Coraliomargarita algicola: one gene and its partners. Each later gene encodes a partner of the first gene's protein in a complex. Links are inferred from orthologs where the notes say so. Each region holds a gene or a part of one and is shown in the gene's direction. Other genes may lie near its edges.

Region 1 (6,949 bases):
TCGGCGCTTCGACTGTTTGTGGCGTAATAGGGTCAGCTGGCGTAATGGGGTCTGCCGGCGCGATGGGAGCGATGCTATAGTTGGTACCTCCGGTGCTGGTGGCCTGGTCGTAGTCGACTTCGAAAGTGATTTCCGGGTCGGCGGGTTCGATCGCTATCGCGGGGTTGAAGGCTATGGGCAGATTGTTGTTTTCTGAGGCATCGATCACGGTGATGTCGGGGTCGATGTCGACGGGCATTTCGCCCTCGATTGCGGGGGCATTGGCCATCGCTTCGGCTGCTTCGAGGTCGGCGATGATTTGCGCCTTGCCTCCAGTTGTTACCGCCGGCTCGTTGTCGCTTGTTGGCGTCGTAGTCTTAGGCGTATCGCTGGTAGTTTGAGCTAATTCGGAGGCGTTTGCCGGAGTTTCTTTTGCTACTTCTTCGGCTTTCGCTTTTTCGGCGGCCGCTTTTGCAGCCGCTGCGGCTTGTTCGGCTTTAGCTTTTTGTTCGGCGGCGGCTCTTTCTGCTGCGGCTTGGGCGGCTTTCTTCTCGGCTTCGGCTTGCGCGAGTTTGGCCTTCATCTCGTTCTGTGCTTTGCGCCAGCGGATGAGTTCCTGTCGTGCTTGGTTCCATTGGCTGGCTTCCACAGCGCCGGGAAATTGTTTGTCGAGTTGAGCGATGGTGGCTTCGGCATCGACCCAGTCTTTTTGGCGCAGGTTGATTTCCAGTAGCGCGAAGAGAGCGGTTAAGGCGTTGGGGTCGTCATTGTCGGCGGCGATTTTTAGCCACGATTCCGCGAGTGGTAGATTGCCCGCTTTGACAAAGAGTTGGCCGATGGAAGCTGCGGTTTCAGGGGCTGGCTTTTTCTTTTCGGGATCGACTCCCTTTAGGTAGGCGTCGAGTGCGGACTGTACTTTGTTTTCTGCCTGGCGGGTTTGACCGAGACGCACCCAGAGCTCGGGTGTCATGGCTTCGGGGGCTTGGGTCGAGAGTTTCTCTAGTAAGTGAGCGGCAGGTTGATTGGCTGCTTCCAGACTCTGGTAGGTTTTGAAAAGTAGCTCGGTATCGTCAGGTGACTGTAGGTAGGCCTGCTCGAGGAAGAAGGCGGCCATCGTGGGGTCGCCTTGTGCGGTGTAGATCTGACCGATGGAGTTGAGGATTTCGAGATCGTTGGGGTAGAGTGTTGCGAGGTTTTCGAGAATTTCCAAAGCTTCGGCGTTCGAGCCAGCCGCAGAGAGGGTGAGGGCTTCTTTGATTTGCGCGGCCTTTTTTTCTTCAGGACTACTGCAACCAATCAGTAAAGTGAAGGTCGTGACCAGTGTAATGAAGAATACGCTTTTGAAGTTTGCTTTTAACATGTGCGGGAATTGTGTTCGGTTTGTGAGTGCATTTAGCAACAAAACGACGAAGCGTCTACTCTCGTTTCCGCTTTATAGCTGTCAAGTGGATAGGCGGCGGGCGTATCATTGCGCTGGAGGCGCGATTTGTGCGCCATCCCAAGGTGGATTAGTCAATTTCGCTCAAAAGTGGTTCCGCATTTTGCTGTTGATTGTGTGGGGACTTTTTCTGGGGAGTTCTGCCACGGCAGCTTTGGTGCCGCGTGCGCCATTGGGGCTGGTCTGGGAGTCGCCGCTGGCGAGTGGAAGCTTATATTATACAGAGGTGGATCGATTGTTGGCCGCTTATGAGCGTGAGGTGGGGCAAGTGCTGCAGCCTGGCGAGCGGGGCCAGGTGGCTCTTAAAGTTAATACGCGCGGGCGCGCCGGACTGGGGACGCCACTGCAGTTGATTCGCGCCTTGGTGGAAGCTTTAGAAGCTCGTGGCTATGAGCGGCGAGCGATTCTGATTGTCGATTACTCCGCCTATGATCTGCGAGAGGCGGGGGTGATGCCGCCATTGAGTGAGTCGGCCGCGCAGTTTGAAGGGAGTCCAGTATTGGCTTTGGACTCTGAGCAATACTATGATCCTGAATGGTTTTATGATAGTCCGTTGCCGCCCGCGTTGCAGCAGGAGCCGCAGTTGATCTCCGAGACACGTCGTGCCACCGAGCTTGCCGAGGGGGCGCAGGGGCGCAAAAGTTATTTGCCTAAGCCCTTGTTGTTTGAGGTCGACTTTTGGATTAATTTAGCGGTCGGCGTCGATGATCCCGCGCTGGGGATCGACGGCGTTCTTGCCAATGCGACGCTTTGGAATGTGAGTAATAGTCGCCGTTTCTTGGTCAATCAAGCGACGGCATCCGCGGCGGTGGCCGAGATTGCCGCGATTCCCGAACTGGAGGAACGGCTGATTTTGAACTTCGTGTCTTTGGAGCGCTATCAGTTTATCGCAGGCCCCTTTTTCAATTCCATCTACACGCGTTCCGAGCCGCGTTTATGGATGAGTAGCGACCCGGTCGCGCTGGATCGCTTGCTTTATGACCGGATCAATACGATGCGAGTGCTTGAGGGGTTTTCGGAGATCGAGCCTGTGCCGCGGCAGTTGCCTTTCGCGGCGAGTCTTGGGCTGGGGGAGTTTGATCCGGATCGGATACATGTTCAAAAGCTGTCGCTGCCTGAGGAGGGAGTGCGTGTAAAGCCAAAGCCCGTCGTGCAGCCGGCCCCCGAGCCGGTCGTTGAAAAGCAGTCATGGTTGCGACGTGTGACGCCCTGGTAGGGCATGGGGCCATTTGGGGCTGACTTTCTTCGATTCCGTGTAGAAACACCTTGAATTCTGAGCTAAAGCAGACTTGCTTCTTTTTACTATGCAAATCGCGGACTATTATCCGATCCTTGTTCAAATTTTAATCGCTGCCGGAATTGGCGCGTTTGTCATTATTGCGTCGCATATCTTCGGGCAGCGCGGAACAGACACCGCGATTAAGAATACGCCTTATGAGTGCGGCATGCTCGCTGAGGGCTCGGGGCATGCTCCATTTGCGATTAAGTTCTACGTGACTGCGATGCTCTTTATCTTGTTTGATATCGAAGTCGTCTTCTTGTTTCCGTGGGTATTAACCTTTCGGGAGTTTCTTTCTGCTAATTTGCCAATCGTATTACCGGTCTTTTTCTTCCTCTTTGTGCTCGTGTTAGGTCTTTTCTACGAATTGAAAAAAGGTGCGATCGAGTGGGAGCAATAATTGTTCAAAAATGCAGTTGATAGTTGCTAGATTTTCTATCTCGCGCATAAATAGTGGCTTAACGACTTGAACAAGTCACCCTAGAAACTCCGCCACGCCTACATGCGCATCGACCGATACATCGCCCAATCCCGTGTGATCGACCTCAAAAGCACGGACTTTGAAAGCGCTGTATCTGAATTAATCGAAGTCTGCGATGTGACTAAGGAGCGTGGCTTGACTAAGAAGGGCTTGGTTGCGGACCTGTTGGATCGTGAGCGTCAGATGACGACGTATCTGGGGCATGGTGTGTGTCTGCCGCACGCGCGGGTCAATATGAAGCGCCCATATATGGTTGCTGTGGGCCGTTGTGCGAATGGGCTCGCCTACGATGGGCATTCGGAGTATCAGGATATTCGTTACATTTTTTTGCTGCTCGCTTCTGAGAATGCGCGCAGTTACCTTTACAGTCTGGCATCACTGGCTCGGGTCTTTCAGGATAAGGGGCACATGGATCGGCTGCGGGCGGCCGAGAAGTTGTCGGATTTTCGCAAAGAGTTAAAGCAGGTCTTTGCGGGGGAGGAGAGTCAGCCACGTCGTCGGCATAATCGTTTTAATAACCTAATTTTACGTGAAGCCGCTAAGATTGCCAAGGGGGCGCAATGTACGTCTGTGCTCGTTTTCGCGGATACTTTTGGCGGTGGCGTGGAAGTGGGGAAGGTATTTAAAGGTTTTAAGACGGTGTTGATCGCACATGGTACTTCGGATGCTGCGACCGAGCGCGAAGAAATCGATGCGGTGATTCCGATTCGTTCGTATAGTAATCACCGCTTCTCGCAATTACGCAGCGCTGTCTTGATCGGGCTCACGCGGGGGATTTTTTCCAGTCAGGATCGTCTGTGTTGTATCGGCGGACTGCCGCAGAGTAACCAGTTTGATAGTATCACTGTTGTGGATGTTGAACGTGAGTTTGACACCATGTTGGCGAGTAAGTCGGATATGTTGCCCGCTAGTGTGAAACCTGAAGTGATCGAGCGTGTGTTGGCGATTGCGACAGAGTTAGCCGTCGAGGGGCGCGAGGGGCATCCGGTGGGGTGCTTGTTTGCCTTGGGCAACGCGGAGCAGATCTCACAGTACACCAAGCCGTTGATTCTCAATCCGTTTTATGGTTATAAGGATGAGGACCGCAATATTCTCAACCCATTTATGGATGAGACTGTTAAGGAGCTTTCTTCGATTGATGGGGCATTCATCATACGAGGAGATGGCGTGCTCATTTCAGCAGGCTCCTTGATTCATGCGCCGGATTACACCCACGAGTTGCACAGTGGCTTAGGTAGTCGGCATGCCGCTGCGGCCTCGATCACGCAAGCGATTGATTGCCTCTGCATTGTGGTTTCTGGAAGCACTGGGCAGGTGACACTCTTCCGTCATGGTAAGATGCTGCCGTTGATTGAGAAAGCGCTGATTCGGAATAGTTAGCGCTTGTTGGCGCTTTGCTGTGCTTGGTGTCGTAGGTGAGGATGCGGGGCTACCCGTGTGAGAGACTTTGTCGCCTAGCTTCAGTTTTACCTTTCCACTTTCCAAGTTTCATACCTTCATATCTTTCTATGAACCGAATTGAAAAAGCTTTTGCTCAAGCCCGCGCAGAGAATCGTGCCGCCTTTGTCGGATATCTATGTGCGGGGGATCCCAATTTTGAGGGCTCGCTGGCTGCCTGCCGTGCCGTGATCGAGTCCGGAGTGGATGTGTTAGAGCTTGGGGTGCCTTTTTCCGACCCACTCGCCGATGGGCTGACGAATCAGCTGGCGGCACAACGTGCGCTTGAAAGTGGCTCCAATAGCGAGCGTGTGCTTGATTTAGTGCGTGCCATTCGCGAGTTCAGCGAGGTGCCGATCATTTTTTATACTTACTATAACTTGGTCTTTGCGCAAGGGAGTCAGGCTTACGCGGAGCGCGCCAAAGCGGCGGGGGTGGATGGTATTTTGACCCTCGATTTGCCGCCCGAAGAAGCGGGGGAGCACTTGGAAGCGTGCGCGAAGCATGCTATACAGACTGTCTTTATTGTTGCACCGACGACGCCTGATTCACGTTTGGAAATTATTTGTAAGGCGACGACGGGATTTGTTTATTATGTTTCCCGCGAGGGCGTAACGGGGGAGCAGGCTTCGATGTCTGAAAGTATTCAAGCCAATGTGGCTCAAATTAAAAAGCATACCGACCTACCGGTTGTCGTGGGCTTTGGTATCTCGAATGCTGACCACGTGCGCACCGTTGCTCAAGCCGCCGATGGCGTCGTTGTGGGCAGTGCGATTGTCAATTGTATCGCTGAGAACCCTGCCGATGATCAGGCCATTGCCACTTCGCTGCGCGCCAAGATGGGCATGCTGCTGGAAGGCGGCGCGTTGACGAAGAAGTAGTCATCTCTGGCATCTGACTATTCTTACTATCAGGATCATTCGAGAATCTCGCTGAGTTCGTTTGCAACACTGGCGCGCGAGCACGAGCGTCGTTTGGTCGCAGCTGTCCGATACTGTGAGGTGGCTGAGCCCAGCTCACTACGCGTTTTTCTGTCCGGTCACGACTTCCATCAAGGCTTCCACGCATTCGATCTTGGCGCTGGGAACCATGCCATGGCCTAGGTTGAAGATGAAACCAGGCATTTTGCCAGCTTCGTCGAGTACGCGTTTCGCTTCGACTTGGGTGATCTCGGGCGTCGTGGTCAGTGTGATGGGGTCGAGGTTACCTTGCACCGCAGCTCCGTGACCGATGCTTTGGCGCATGCGGCGTAGGTTCATCGTCCAGTCCAGGCTAATGACTTTGGCGCCGGTATGCATGAGGTCGGGGGCTTTGTGGCCCATGCCTTTGGCATAGAGAATTACGGGCACGCGGTCTTTTAGCTTGTTGATAATATGGTGAACCCAGCGCAGGGACCAAGCCTCGTAGTGAGTGGCGGGGCAGATGGCTCCCCAGGAATCGAAGATCTGTAGTGCATCGGCACCGGCATCGATCTGCATGTGCAAATATTCGACGATGGCATCGGTGAGTTTCTGCATCAGCAGTTCAAAAAGCTCGGGTTGCCCCCAAGCGAGTTGTTTGATTTTTATAAAGTCTTTGGCGGAGCCGCCTTCGATCATGTAGCAAGCCAGCGTCCATGGAGAGCCGCAGAAGCCGAGTAGGGCGGTGTCTTCGCCTAGTTTTTTTCGAGTCAGCGTGAGTGCGTCGGCTACGTATTTTAGGTTTTCAGCAATTTTAGAATTATCCAGTGCTTCGATCTTGGCCTTGGTGTCGAGTAGGTAGTCCATGCCGATCCCGCCCTGATCTCGGAAGTGGTAGCCTTGCCCCAGAGCTTCCGGGATGACGAGGATGTCGGAAAAGATAATTGCGGCATCGAGAGGGAAGCGGCGCAGCGGTTGTAATGTGACCTCTGCGGCTAGCTCGGGCGTGCGCACCATGGTGACAAAGTCGTGCTGCGCTTTTAACTCCCGATACTCGGGAAGGTAGCGGCCCGCCTGGCGCATCAGCCAGATCGGTGGACGGTCGACGGGTTGTTGGTGGGCGGCGGCGAGAAAACGTTGGCGTGGTGTCATTTGGAATTAGGAATTGGGAATTAGGAATTTACTGATTGGTTGGCCCAGTCTTGGGGTTTTAGATAGACATCGTAGAGCTCCGCCTCGGGGGTCTTGGGCTCGGGGTGCCAGTCATAGTCCCAGCGGACGAGTGGCGGGAGTGACATGAGGATCGACTCGGTGCGGCCTTTGGACTGCAGTCCGAAGTGGGTGCCGCGGTCATAGACGAGGTTGAACTCGACGTAGCGTCCGCGGCGATAGAGTTGGAATTGACGCTGGGCATCGCTGAATGGGCTGTCTTTGCG
Region 2 (2,781 bases), 1.9 Mb from region 1 along the record:
GCGGAATTGGCAGGAGCCGGAAAGGAAAGCTAAACCATGGCCAAGAGCGAATTTGCTCAATTGAAGGAGCGTTTTGAATATTTAACAGAGCGCGAATCTGCGGATCATTTGGCGGTGAATTGCCCGGCAGATCAGCTACTCGAGCTCTGCACCGCATTGCGGGACGAGTTGGGCTATGATCTGTTGCTGGATGTAACTGCGGTGGATTGGGATGCGCAAAGCCCCCGTTTCACCGGAATCTATCATCTGCTATCAACGACAAAGCATGCCTATCTGCGCATCGCGGTCGACTGCGCGGATGATATTCAGCCAAGTTTGCCATCGCTTTGCGGTTTATACGCAGCTGCAAATTGGCATGAACGTGAGACATATGATTTGATGGGGATCCACTACGAGGGACATCCCGATTTGCGACGTATTTTGATGTGGGATGAGTATCCCTATCACCCCTTGCGCAAAGATTTCCCATTGGCTGGTATTGAAACACCGTTTCCTGCCGAGGATGTGGCAGAGGCGACTCACGCAAGGGTGTTGCCTGCGCCGATGGCGGGCGGGCCTTTTGTTTCTTCGGGAGATGGGCCAATGAGCCAGACGGAGCCACGCGCTCGTGATGAGAGCTGGAGTGAGCAAAAGGAGAAACCCGTATAGTAATCTATAGACATGGCTACGACCACAAAAGAAATTTCGATCGGCGATCTCGGTGCCCGCAGCAGTGAGGCAGAACCTACGCTGCAAGGGGAGACCATGGCGTTGAATGTCGGTCCCTCGCACCCGACCACGCACGGCGTGCTACGCTTGAAGATGGAGCTCGACGGCGACATCGTTAAGAGTTGCGATCCGGTGCTCGGCTACTTGCACCGTGGTGACGAGAAGATCGCTGAGAACATGACTTATAATCAGTTTGTGCCTTATACAGACCGATTGGATTATCTCGCACCTTTGGCCAATAACGTGGCTTACGCGATGGCCGTTGAAAAACTGGCGGCACTGGAAGTGCCGGACCGTTGCCAAGCGATTCGCGTGCTTTGTTGCGAGCTCGCGCGTGTGTCTTCGCACTTGTTGGGCATTGGCGTATACGGGATGGATGCCGGTGCATGGACGGTGTTTATGTATACTTTTACCGAGCGTGAAAAATTATACACACTGTTCGAAGAATTGACCGGTGCACGTTTCACCACCAGTTACACTCGGATTGGTGGGGTCGCGCGTGATATTCCCGATGGTTGGTTAGGGCGTGTGCTGGAGTTTTGTAAGGGCGTCCTACCAGTATTGGATCAAGTGGATAAATTGCTCACGCGTAATCGTATCTTCATGGATCGTACGGTCGGTGTGGGGGTGATTTCTAAGGAAGATGCCATCTCCTATGGACTGACCGGGCCGAACTTACGGGCCTGTGGTGTCGACCTCGACTTGCGCAAAGATAAGCCTTACCTCGGTTACGATCAATTTGATTTTGAAGTGCCCGTTGGCACCACCGGGGATTGTTATGATCGCTACATGATGCGCGCTGAGGAGGTGCGCCAAAGTGTAAGCATTATACGGCAATGTATCGATCAGTTTCCTGAAGGCAGTTATTATGCAGAGGAGGCGAAGAAGATTTTTGCACCACAAAAAGCTAAGGTGCTCACCAGCATGGAAGAGCTGATCCAGAATTTCATGATTGTGACCGAGGGGCCACAGATCCCTGCTGGTGAGGTTTACTTTGAGGCGGAAAACCCTAAGGGTGCTTTGGGCTTCTTTATCGTTTCCAAGGGGGGCGGGGTGCCTTACCGTCTGAAGATCCGAGGTCCATCTTTTTGCAGCCTGAGTATTCTGGAGAAGTTGATCCCCGGCCACTACATGACCGATATCACTGTGATTCTCGGTTCGTTGGACTTCGTGATGGGGGAATGTGACAGATAGAATTAGGAATTAGGAATTAGGAGTTGGGAATTTAGAATTAAGAAAAATTGGCTCTGATCACTATTTAGGAAATGAATTTAAAACCAGAAACTATCGAAAAGATCGACAAGCTTGTGCCACGCTACCCGACGGTGCGTAGTGCGGCGCTGCCTCTATGCCATTTGGTGCAAGAGGATCAGGGCTACCTTTCGCAGGAGGCGATGGAGTGGATCGCCGAGCGTCTGGGATTGCAGCCGATTAATATTATCGAGATTGTTACCTTTTATCCGATGCTACGCACGGAGCCCACGGGCGAGTATCATGTGCGGTCTGCCGTACGCTGCCTTGTGCGCTTGCGGGCGCATATCAAACCTGTAAGAGCTTTGAAAAGGAGTTTGGCTGCAAGGTCGGCCATACCAGTGAAGACGGTAAAGTGACGCTCGAATTCGTAGAATGCCACGCTGATTGTGGTAAGGGGCCAGTGGTGATGGTCGGAGAAGATGAATACACGGATATCGATCCGGAAAAAGCCGCTGAAATGGCCACTAAAATGAAAAACGGCGAGTTCCCCACCGGTCTTTAGCCATTTCTTATTTCTAATTTCTTAATTTTTATTTCCCAAATGGCACCACAAGAAACCAGATTAATTTTCAAACATATCGACGAAGAAGGGTATACCAACGACATCGATTGTTATGTGAAAAACGGCGGCTACGAGCAGCTTAAGAAGGCTGTGACGATGAAGCCGGAAGACATCTGCGCGGAGGTGCTCACTTCTGGTGTCCGTGGTCGTGGCGGTGCCGGATTCCCCGCGGGTATGAAGTGGAAGTTTCTCGACCGCAAGTCGGGCAAGCCCATCTACCTCGTCTGTAATGCCGACGAATCGGAGCCGGGCACTTT
Region 3 (2,725 bases), 1.9 Mb from region 1 along the record:
GGGCTCAGGGATTTTTGTTCTGCTCTTCCTCGGAGGCTGGAATTTCCTTCCGTGGATGGCGGATCCGTGGGGCACTGGCATACTCGGTAGTGTGCTCTCTGTCGCTTGGTTCATGGCCAAAGTCTTTTTCATGATCTTCTTCTTTATTTGGATGCGTTGGACTTTGCCGCGCTTCCGTTACGACCAAGTGATGTCGCTTGGTTGGAAGGTCCTGCTTCCACTCGCCGTTGCTAATTTGGTCTTCAACACCATTATCATCGCCCTTTACGACACACTCACCCGCTAAATCTAATGGCTAAGACAAAAGTTCTAGAACGAAAGCCGCTGTCCTTTGCGGAGAAAACCTTCTTGCCGCAGATTGTGACGGGCTTGAAGACTACCTTCAGCAGTATGCTGCAAAAGGGCGTGACGCTGCAATATCCTGAGGAGCGGCCAACCATCCCAGATAATTATCGGGGCGTGCCCACTTTGGTCAAGGACCCCAATGGGCGCGAGAAATGCGTGTCCTGCCAATTGTGTGAGTTTGTGTGCCCCCCTAAGGCGATTCGAATTACACCCGGCGCGATCGATGCAGAAGCCGAGCCTGAGCGTGCGCACGTGGAGAAGGCTCCGCAGGAGTTTGATATCAACATGCTGCGGTGTATTTATTGCGGCCTGTGCCAGGAGGTTTGCCCCGAAGAGGCGATTTTTCTACAGGATATTTTCTCACTTTCCGGTTATTCTCGTGAGGAGATGATCAACAACAAGCAAAAGCTCTATGAACTCGGTGGTACCTTGCCTGATAAGCATTTTAAGTGGGACAAGAAGAAAGCCGCCGAAGCCACTGGTAACGCACATTAAATATCCATTTTTAAAATAAGATTTAAGATTTAAGAAATGGTTCAGCTAACACATGCGACGGCATCTTTAATTTATATCATTTCTTATTTCTGCTCTCTAAATTCTTAATTCTCTAATGATAGACCTACTTTTTTACATTTTTGCAGCAATCACGCTGATTTCGGCATTGCTGATGGTCGTGAGTCCGAATGCGGTGAATAGTGCCATGTGTATGATCGTCTCCTTTGTCGCTACGGCGGGGATGTTTGTGCTGTTGGAAGCTTACTTCCTGGCTGTGATTCAGATTCTGGTCTACGCAGGCGCGGTTATGGTGCTGTTCCTCTTTATCATCATGCTGCTGGATGTTGATAAAGAGACGAATCAGATCCTGAAAGATAAGCTCACTCTAGGAGCATCTATCATCGGCTTTGCACTTTTGGTGGTTATGATTTGTTCTGCATTTTGTGGCAACCAACATCTGCCGGAAACAACCTTGCTACCTGTTTTAGAGAATCCGACAGGTGAGGGCATCGGTATACCTTTCACCACCTCCGCCAAGTCCTTTGGTTACAGCTTGTTCACTAAATACATGCTGCCCTTCCAGGTCACCGGCTTCTTACTGTTGTCCGCCATGATCGGCGTCATCGTTGTCTCGAAGAAACACAAGGAGAATTAGGAGTTATTTCTTCTTTTATAAATTTTATTCTAAAATGACTGTTGGTATAAACGCTTTTATATTGGTTGCCGGATTGCTTTTCGCAATCGGTTTACTCGGAGTGATTCTTCGCAAGAATACGCTGATTATCTACATGTCGCTGGAGCTAATGCTCAATGCAGTGAACCTCGCTCTAGTCGCGTTTTCCCGCTACAACGGCACGATGGATGGTAACCTTTTCGTCTTTTTTATTATCACGGTGGCGGCTGCTGAAGTCGCTATTGGCCTTGCCATTATCGTTGCGCTCTTCCGTCTGCGCCAAACGGTGATGGTCGATCAACTCACCTCCTTGAGTCGCTAGAAATATGACCGCCGCTCAATCTCTTCTCGCTGTTCTTCTCACGCCGCTGCTATCCGCAGTATTGATTGCATTCTTTTGTCGTCGTATGGGCAAGCTCGCTTCGGCGATCTCCGTCGTGGCCGCTGCAGGGATCTTTGTCTTTTCACTGTTCGCCATTCGTGCTGCCGCCGGTGAGGATGTCATGATCTCCTGGGACTGGCTCAACTTGGGCGACTATAGCGTGTCGATGGGCTTTCTCTTCGACGGCGTCTCGGCCACCATGCTGATGATGGTGGGGGCAGTAGGCTTCTTGATCCACGTCTTTAGCTTAGGCTACATGGCTGACGATAAGGGACGCGCCCGTTTCTTTGGTGGTCTGTCAATTTTCATGTTCTCTATGCTGGGAATCGTGTTGGCGGATAATTTGATCATGATCTTTGTCTTTTGGGAGTTGGTTGGTTTCAGCTCTTATATGTTGATCGGACACTATTTGGATACCGACGAAGCGGCTGCTGCATCGAAGAAAGCTTTTATTGTGAATCGGGTCGGGGACTTTGGCTTTTTAATCGGCATTGTTTACGCCTACTGGCATTTCGGCACCACTAACCTTAGCGAGATGCACGGCATCATCGCTGCCAATAGTGATCTGATTAGCGGTTGCATTGCGGCGCTGCTAATGTGTGGCTTCATTGGTAAGTCGGCTCAATTCCCGCTGCATGTTTGGTTGCCTGATGCGATGGCGGGGCCGACTCCGGTCTCCGCTTTGATTCACGCGGCGACCATGGTGGCGGCAGGTGTTTACTTCCTGATTCGGATTCAGTTTCTGTTCACCCCCGAAGTGCTGACATTTATTGCCTGGCTGGGCACCTCAGTCGCTGTCTATGCTGGATTCTGTGCATACGGCCAGAATG

What was found. Proteins that work in one complex are often made in the same cells at the same time.
Region 2: the proteins of SH580_RS09885 (region 1) and nuoD are in contact, whole or in part, in a cryo-EM structure (PDB 6ZJN), measured with the Thermus thermophilus proteins. The link is inferred for Coraliomargarita algicola from one-to-one orthologs. Residues at the interface, in WP_096411116.1 of Thermus thermophilus: Glu45, Ser46, Asn48, Pro50, Ala51, Gly52, Glu53; in WP_223903221.1 of Thermus thermophilus: Met26, Thr27, Asn29, Gly31, Pro32, His34.
Region 3: the proteins of SH580_RS09885 (region 1) and SH580_RS18060 are in contact, whole or in part, in a cryo-EM structure (PDB 7NYH), measured with the Escherichia coli proteins. The link is inferred for Coraliomargarita algicola from one-to-one orthologs.

What each region holds. Positions count from the first base shown.
Region 1 is NZ_CP138858.1:2,474,638-2,481,586, reverse strand. The notes cover bases 1,415-4,408. They hold SH580_RS09885 (NADH-quinone oxidoreductase subunit A), read left to right. Parts: upstream 1,415-2,721; coding sequence 2,722-3,096; downstream 3,097-4,408. Other genes in these bases: SH580_RS09880 (PTS sugar transporter subunit IIA), read left to right, coding at 3,199-4,408; SH580_RS09890 (hypothetical protein), read left to right, coding at 1,533-2,633. Outside these bases: SH580_RS09895 (tetratricopeptide repeat protein), read right to left, coding at 1-1,339; more of SH580_RS09880, read left to right, coding at 4,409-4,557; trpA (tryptophan synthase subunit alpha), read left to right, coding at 4,686-5,495; hemE (uroporphyrinogen decarboxylase), read right to left, coding at 5,634-6,665; hemF (oxygen-dependent coproporphyrinogen oxidase), read right to left, coding at 6,686-6,949. UniProt on the Escherichia coli protein: NDH-1 shuttles electrons from NADH, via FMN and iron-sulfur (Fe-S) centers, to quinones in the respiratory chain. The immediate electron acceptor for the enzyme in this species is believed to be ubiquinone.
Region 2 is NZ_CP138858.1:4,371,835-4,374,615, forward strand. It holds nuoD (NADH dehydrogenase (quinone) subunit D), read left to right. Parts: upstream 1-660; coding sequence 661-1,902; downstream 1,903-2,781. Other genes in the region: nuoB (NADH-quinone oxidoreductase subunit NuoB), read left to right, coding at 1-33; SH580_RS18025 (NADH-quinone oxidoreductase subunit C), read left to right, coding at 37-648; nuoF (NADH-quinone oxidoreductase subunit NuoF), read left to right, coding at 2,504-2,781.
Region 3 is NZ_CP138858.1:4,378,345-4,381,069, forward strand. It holds SH580_RS18060 (NADH-quinone oxidoreductase subunit J family protein), read left to right. Parts: upstream 1-955; coding sequence 956-1,495; downstream 1,496-2,725. Other genes in the region: SH580_RS18050 (complex I subunit 1/NuoH family protein), read left to right, coding at 1-286; SH580_RS18055 (NuoI/complex I 23 kDa subunit family protein), read left to right, coding at 292-840; nuoK (NADH-quinone oxidoreductase subunit NuoK), read left to right, coding at 1,530-1,835; nuoL (NADH-quinone oxidoreductase subunit L), read left to right, coding at 1,840-2,725. UniProt on the Escherichia coli protein: NDH-1 shuttles electrons from NADH, via FMN and iron-sulfur (Fe-S) centers, to quinones in the respiratory chain. The immediate electron acceptor for the enzyme in this species is believed to be ubiquinone.